DNA from 2 places in the Streptococcus sp. HMSC057G03 genome. Region 2 is predicted to be linked to the other one. Evidence: riboswitches for the same ligand, from Rfam matches in the RefSeq annotation. Region 2 holds a riboswitch; the other holds the start of a gene.

Region 1 (3,691 bases), on a different contig from region 2:
TTAGTTACCGGTCCTAAAGATCTCATCGTTTCATCTAATCAAGTTGCCATTTTGACAAATGGTTGTCTAGAACTGGACTGGATCACAGGAACAGGAGATCTTGTAGGCGCTCTAGCTGCGGTCTTCCTTAGTCATGGGACTACAGCCTTTGAGGCATCTTGTCTCGCAGTGTCTTATCTGAATATCGCTGCAGAGAAAATTATAGACCGAGAAATGGGGCTAGAAGACTTTCGTTTACAGACTCTTAATCAATTGTCTCTCTTAAAAAAGGATGCCAACTGGTTAGATGCAATCAAAGGAGGCTATTATGCTTAAAGAAACGCTTAGACTGTATCTGGTTACGAATCGCTACCAAGATCCGCTTGAAACCTTCCTTAAAAAAGTTGAGCAAGCTTGTCAGTCAGGTGTTACCATGATCCAGCTACGAGAAAAACAGCTCACGACCAATCAGTATTATGAACTTGCAAAAATGGTGAAACAAATTACCGATACTTACCAAGTTCCTTTGATTATCGATGATCGTTTGGATGTGTGCCTAGCTGTCGATGCTGCAGGACTTCATATAGGAGATGATGAACTCCCAGTTTCAGTAGCCAGACAAGTCTTGGGCACAGAGAAAATACTAGGTGTAACTGCAAAAACAGTGAAAAGAGCACTCGAAGCAGAAGAATCTGGGGCGGATTACTTAGGAACAGGAGCAATTTTCCCCACAACAACCAAGGAAAATGCCCCTATTACCCTCATTTCTACCTTAAAGGACATCTGCCAAGCAGTCGGTATTCCAGTCGTAGCGATTGGCGGTTTAACTTGTGAAAATATCCATCAACTTTCTGGAACAGGTATTGCTGGTATCGCAGTAGTTCGTGATTTGATGCAGGCAAGAGATATTGAAGCAAGAACCCAAGAATTTTTAACAAAATTAGATCAAATCATCTCTAAATAAAAACTCTCTCATTCCCAATATATGGGGAATGAGAGAGTTTTTTTAATCTTTATAAGTTGTATGGTTAACAGGACCAGAACCATGCCCAAGTTCAGGGGCATCTTGGATAGCTCTTGTGATAAAAGCCTTGGCCTTATCAACTGCTTGATAGAGGCTTTTCCCTTTTGCAAGCTCAGCAGTGATAACTGCAGCAAAGGTACAGCCAGTACCATGGGTATGGCAAGTTTGAATTCGTGGACTTTCCCAGACAAATTCTTCATCCTTTGTGAAGAGGAAATCTTTGGCACCACCTTCGAGGTGTCCTCCTTTGATAACAACTGATTGAGGCCCAAATTCTTTTAGGATCAAACGCCCAGCCTTTTGCATATCTTCTTGGTCTTTGATAGAAAAGCCGACAATTTCTTCTGCTTCAGGAAGATTGGGTGTAATAATCGTTGCAAGAGGCAGCAAATTTGTTTTGAGATAGTCTCTTGCACTTGTATCAATTAAAGCGTCTCCACTAGTAGCTACCATCACAGGATCAAGCACATAGGGACAATCAAGTTGCTTTAAGTAGGGTTGGATCATCTCCATGATTTTCGTAGTCGCAAGCATACCAGTTTTTACAGCTTGAGGGGAAATATCTGAAAAAACACTTTCCAATTGAGCTTTCAGCATTTGAGGAGAAACATGCTCTATTAATTGAACCCCCCTGGTATTTTGAGCGACAAGACTAGTTACAACGGCCATTCCATAGACACCTCTAGCTTGGAATGACTTTAAATCAGCCATTATTCCAGCTCCACCGCTAGGGTCAGTTCCAGCAATTGTTAGAGCAACGGGTAAATAAGTCATCTAAAACCTCCCAACCAGCTGAAGTTTGTATTTGGTAAAACAAGATAAAGTCTGTATCAAGAAGTCAATTAGTGGCTTATAAACCATTGTTATTTTGTCCACTTCCATCAACTAGCATTACCTAGATCGAGTCAAAGGGTCTAACAGTCGTTAATCTCAGCTTTACGCACCCCTAGTGGTTGTTTTCTTTTTTCTTTAGTATAGCATATTTTTATACTTTATATCGTAAGATTAGATTAAAATTAGGTCCAAAATAGATATTTCCTTCAATCAAAAAAGAGCCCGCGGGCTCTTTTATACTATGCTTCTGTCACAAATTGACTGAGAACACCATTGACAAAACGTGATGAAGTCTCATCTGAAAAGGCCTTAGCCAATTCGACTGCCTCATTCACAGCAACAATCTGTGGAGTGTCAAACTCTGTCATTTCAAAAATTCCAAGGCGCAGAATATTTTTCTCTACCAAGGTCAAGCGTTCTACTGTCCAACCAGGCTTCAAATGTTGACCGATTTGTTGGTCTAATTGATCTTTTGACTGATAAACGCCGGTCACGATATTCAAGAGAAAGGCCGGAAGATCAACTGTTGCATCTTCTGCCACGTCCTTATCATGCAGATAAGCAAAGCGACAAGCTTCGACAATGTCTCCATCGTACTCCAAGGCCATCAAGGCTTGGAAAGCACGCTCGCGTAAATCTCGACGTGATTCTAATAAAATTTCATCAGTCATTGAGGAAGTCCTCATTAAACAAGTCTTTCAAGTCTGGTTTTGGAGATTTTTCTGTTGCAATCCCTACAACGTGGATATTAACCGCATCCAAGGTGACATCCGCCATATCATACACAGCAGATTTCACAGCCTTTTGGATCGCTACTGCTACAGATGGTACCGCCACTCCATATTCAAGGTAGAGATAAATATCCACTGAGACCTGACCGTCTTCTTCTGTATGAAGGTAGACGCCACGACCAAGTGAGCGTTTTGAAAGGCTATCTGACACGCTCTTATTTTCAAGAGAGTAAACTCCCTCTACTTTTGCCGTTGCAATCGCAATAATTTTTTCTAATACACGTGGTGCAATAACGATGTCACCAAATTGTTCAGTTGCCATAGAAGTTCCTTTCTATTTGACACCCTGAGAGATCTCTTACGCACGAGAAACGTAAGTTCCTTCTGCAGTGTTGATAACGAGTTTTTGTCCTGCTTCGATGAAGTCTGGAACGTTTACAACAAGTCCTGTTTCCATTGTTGCTGGTTTTCCAGAACCAGTCACTGTAGCACCTTTGATCGATGGTTGAGTTTCTGTGACTGTCAATTCAACAGTAGTTGGTACAGTTACCCCAATCACTTCATTTCCGTAGAATTGAATTTTCACTTCTGAATTTTCAAGAATGTAAAGCAATTCATTTTCAACATTGACGACAGGGATTTCGTATTGGTCATAAGTTTCTGTGTTCATGAAGTAGGCTGTGTCGTCCATTTGGTACAAGTATTGGGCTGGGACAGTCTCAAGAATCGCTTGTTCAAATTTTTCTTCTGGACGGTAGCTTGTGTCAAATGTAGAACCAGTACGGACATCACGTAATTTCATCCGCATGATGGTATTTCCTTTACCTGGTTTGTGGTGACTTGCTTCCAAAACGCGAATCAATTTTCCATCTGCTGTGACAAACGTCATACCAGCTCTTAATTTACTTGCTTCGATCATGTTTTATTACCTCTTTTTTTAAAAATAGATTACTCTTTATTGTAACACACTATTTGATTTTTCTCAAACAGCAATCTTTTCTTTTTAGGAAGGAAAGAGTGCAGAGACTAGCGATTGGAGACTCTACATCTCTGAGCCTAGTTCCCTTCTATTCGTCAACAGGGACAATATTACCATCCGCATCTTTGGTCACATGGACATATT
Region 2 (3,691 bases):
AATGAATTTTTTTGCTTCCTCTTTATGAGATTTCAAATAGTCATTGTTAGCAATAATAACAGGCGAATAGTAGTCAAATGCAGGAACAAAATCTTTCATATAGAAGAAATTGGTTTTCATTCCCTTTTGCTCAGCCAAAATTCCATCCCAACCGTGATAAATCCAAGCAGCATCAAAGACCTTATTTTCAATCGGAGTAATGGAATTTGAATCACTATTTGGAACCAATTTTACTTGATTAAAATCAGCCCCTTCTTTTTTCATCATCGATTTGATCATTTCCAACTCAATCGGATCATTCCAGGTACCATACTTCTTACCAACCAAATCTTTTGGACTTGTGATCGCTGCATCTTTTCTTGAAATAATCCCTGACGTATTGTGTTCGACAATAGCTGCAATAGCGGTAATACCCGCACCTTTATCCAATTTCTTGGCCATAGAATCTTGGAAATAAATACCAAATGGAGCTTTCCCATTGATAATCAAATCAGAACTACTGTCTTCCGGAGGAAGTTTTATATCTACATCCAGTCCTGCATCTTTAAAGTACCCTTTTTCCTTTGCTACATAGAGACCCGTGTGATTGGTATTCGGGGTCCAATCTAGAATAAAATCAATCTTTTTCAAACCACTTGACGATTGCTTGACAGAATTTTGACAAGCACTCAAGAAAACAAATCCCAATATTATTGAGAAAAATAAACCTATTGACTTTTTCATTAGCTATACCTCTTTTACATTTTTGTCAATTTAAATTTTACACCATTTACAAGTTTGTCAATCCTTTTTCCATTTCAGAATGGTTCGTTCTAATTGGTCAACGAGAAACATACCGAGTAAACTAATAGCAGAAATCAATACAATGATCGCAAACATCGTATCATACTGAAATAACTTCTTCGATTGGATCATATAGACCCCCAATCCATCAAAACCTCCTAACCATTCTGAAACTACCGTACTGATAAAAGCATAGGAAACGCTCACACGTAAACCTGCAAAAAAATAAGGAAGCGCTGCAGGAATTTTATAATGAACTAAGGTCTGAAAGCGATTGGCTTGCATAATCTGAAACAATCTCAGAATATCTTGATCGCAATGCCGAAAACCATCTAACAGACTGACTACGATGGGAAATACCACCGTAATAATGATCAAAACTAGTTTTGGAAGCATACCATAACCAAACCAAAGAACCAGGATGGGGGCCAAGGCAATCGTCGGAATGGTTTGAATAACAACCATAAAAGGATAGACCAGATCATTCACCCATTGAAAACTATCCATGAGAATCGCAAAGCCAGCAGCAAGAAGAACCCCTATAACAAGTCCGATCAAGGCCACTTGAAGGGTAGACAAACTGTGATGAATCAGGAGAGCTCGATCTTGTACAAAGGCATTCCCAATTTCAAGTGGCGTTGGTAATACAAATTTGGGGAGGATATTTAAAAATCCTGCTAACTGCCATAAGACAAGAAGACTGCTAAAACCTGCAAATCCTATCAATTGTTTTGAATATCTTTTTACAAGAGACATCGTAACCTCCTTTCTCACAAATAAAAAACGCCTCCAAAATAGGAGACGGATTGCACAAGGTCACTCATAACGAAAAATACATTTCATTTGTTTCCTACGCTGGCATTACCCAGATCAGGTGCGGTCGAAGCTTACACTTCCTCTCAGACTGTACACAGACTCCCATATGTATTTATTATAATAACTGATTTAGACGATAAAAGCAAGAAATTAATCCAAATAACGAATTAAATTCTTCTCTGTTAAAATATCTGAATAGGTGTAAGACTCCACGTATGTATTGGCCGGTTCACCTGGTAAGCTATTGTCGTTCGTATACTCGATAATAAATAAAGAAGGATAGACCTCAATCAAGCGTCCAAATTTATTTTTTTGACGTTTCCGTCCATTTTCAAGCGTCATTTCAACCACTTGTCCTTCATGGGCCTTGATCTCTTCTTTAATTTTTTTCATTTTTGCAACATCTGTAAATGCATCACTCATCTTATTGATCCTCTCTCTTTGAAATACTTGAGAATTTATTGTATTCCTTTTGGAATATTAATTCGACTGTCCCACGCGCACCTGAACGGTTTTTCTCAATAATCACTTCAACCGTATTATTGGGCATTCCATCTTCTTCCTCTTCACCAGCTCGATCATAATAATCATCACGGTACAAGAAAGCAACAATATCCGCATCCTGCTCAATCGATCCAGATTCACGAATATCAGAAAGAACAGGACGTTTGTCTTGGCGCTGTTCCACACCACGTGATAGCTGACTCAAAGCAATAACGGGAACTTTTAGTTCCTTCGCCAAAATCTTTAACTGACGAGAAATTTCTGAAACTTCCTGTTGACGGTTTTCTCTTCCAGTCCCTGTAATCAGCTGCAGGTAGTCAATCAGAATAAGACCGAGATTGCCTGTTTCCTGCGCTAATTTTCTTGCTCTCGAACGAATCTCAGTGATCCGAATTCCTGGAGTATCATCGATGTAAATACTCGCATTGGCCAAATTCCCTTGAGCAATGGCATATTTTCGCCACTCTTCATCCGTCAATTGACCTGTACGAATCGAATGGGATTCAATCAAGCCTTCAGCTGCTAACATCCGGTCAACCAAACTTTCAGCACCCATTTCTAATGAGAAAATAGCCACTGTCTTATCCAACTTTGTCCCGATATTTTGAGCAATATTTAGAGCAAAGGCTGTTTTCCCTACTGCAGGACGAGCCGCTAAAATAATCAACTCTTCCTCATGTAGCCCTGTCGTCATATGGTCCAAATCGCGATAGCCTGTCGCAATACCCGTAATATCAGTGGTTTGAAGCGAGCGGGCTTCCAAGCTACCAAAATTTATATTCAAGATGTCTCGAATATTTTTAAATCCACTACGATTTGCGTTTTCACTAACATCAATCAGAGCTTTTTCAGCACCCGCAATGATTTCATCTGAAGGGCTTGCACCATCATAAGCTTGATTAATACTTTCCGTTAATCGAGAGATCAATCGACGTAAGACAGCTTTTTCGGCAACAATCTTCGCGTAATACTCCGCGTTAGCTGAAGTTGGTACCGAATTAATGACTTCTACCAAATAGGAGAGACCGCCAATATTTTGGAGATCCCCCTGACTATCTAAAATATTTCGAACAGTCGTCGCATCAATCGCATCCCCGCGGTCAGCTAGATCGATCATGGCTTTAAAAATCAAACGGTGCGAGTACTTAAAGAAATCGCCAGGCTCGATATATTCACGAACAAAGACCAATTTCCCCTCATCAATAAAGATGGCTCCCAACACTGATTGCTCCGCTTGGATATCCTGAGGTTGTGTTCGTAATTCCTCTATCTCAGCCATAAAAAAACCTTTCTATCGATCGTGTTTACCCTTCGTTTACACGAATATTAATCACACCTGTAACATCTTGATAAATTTTTACAGGGACGTCAATCAAACCTGTTGAACGAATTGGAGAGGAAACTTGGATATGACGTTTATCAATTTTAATGCCAAATTGCTTCTCAAGTTCTTCTGCAATCTTTTTATTGGTAATAGAGCCGAAAGTACGGCCATCTGGCCCAATTTTTTCAGTGAATTGAACAACAGTTGCTTCTTCTTCTAATTTTGCTTTAATCTTTTGCGCTTCCGCTAACAATTCAGCATGCG

What was found. Region 2 has a riboswitch for thiamine pyrophosphate ahead of HMPREF2686_RS05595 (ABC transporter permease). Riboswitches for the same ligand answer to the same signal wherever they lie in the genome.
Region 1: linked by a shared signal. The riboswitch ahead of thiD (bifunctional hydroxymethylpyrimidine kinase/phosphomethylpyrimidine kinase) and the one ahead of HMPREF2686_RS05595 (ABC transporter permease) in region 2 are both predicted to bind thiamine pyrophosphate.

Annotation. Positions count from the first base shown of each region.
Region 1 covers NZ_KV794428.1:58,739-62,429, forward strand. The annotation lists gene HMPREF2686_RS06965 (hydroxyethylthiazole kinase) at 1-315, shown strand, start outside; gene thiE (thiamine phosphate synthase) at 308-943, shown strand; gene thiD (bifunctional hydroxymethylpyrimidine kinase/phosphomethylpyrimidine kinase) at 986-1,777, opposite strand; TPP riboswitch at 1,864-1,961, opposite strand; gene nusB (transcription antitermination factor NusB) at 2,077-2,508, opposite strand; gene HMPREF2686_RS06985 (Asp23/Gls24 family envelope stress response protein) at 2,501-2,890, opposite strand; gene efp (elongation factor P) at 2,927-3,487, opposite strand; gene HMPREF2686_RS06995 (SPFH domain-containing protein) at 3,636-3,691, opposite strand, start outside.
Region 2 covers NZ_KV794424.1:64,995-68,685, forward strand. The annotation lists gene HMPREF2686_RS05590 (ABC transporter substrate-binding protein) at 1-723, opposite strand, end outside; gene HMPREF2686_RS05595 (ABC transporter permease) at 781-1,539, opposite strand; TPP riboswitch at 1,614-1,715, opposite strand; gene HMPREF2686_RS05600 (Veg family protein) at 1,750-2,022, opposite strand; gene dnaB (replicative DNA helicase) at 2,024-3,382, opposite strand; gene rplI (50S ribosomal protein L9) at 3,408-3,691, opposite strand, start outside.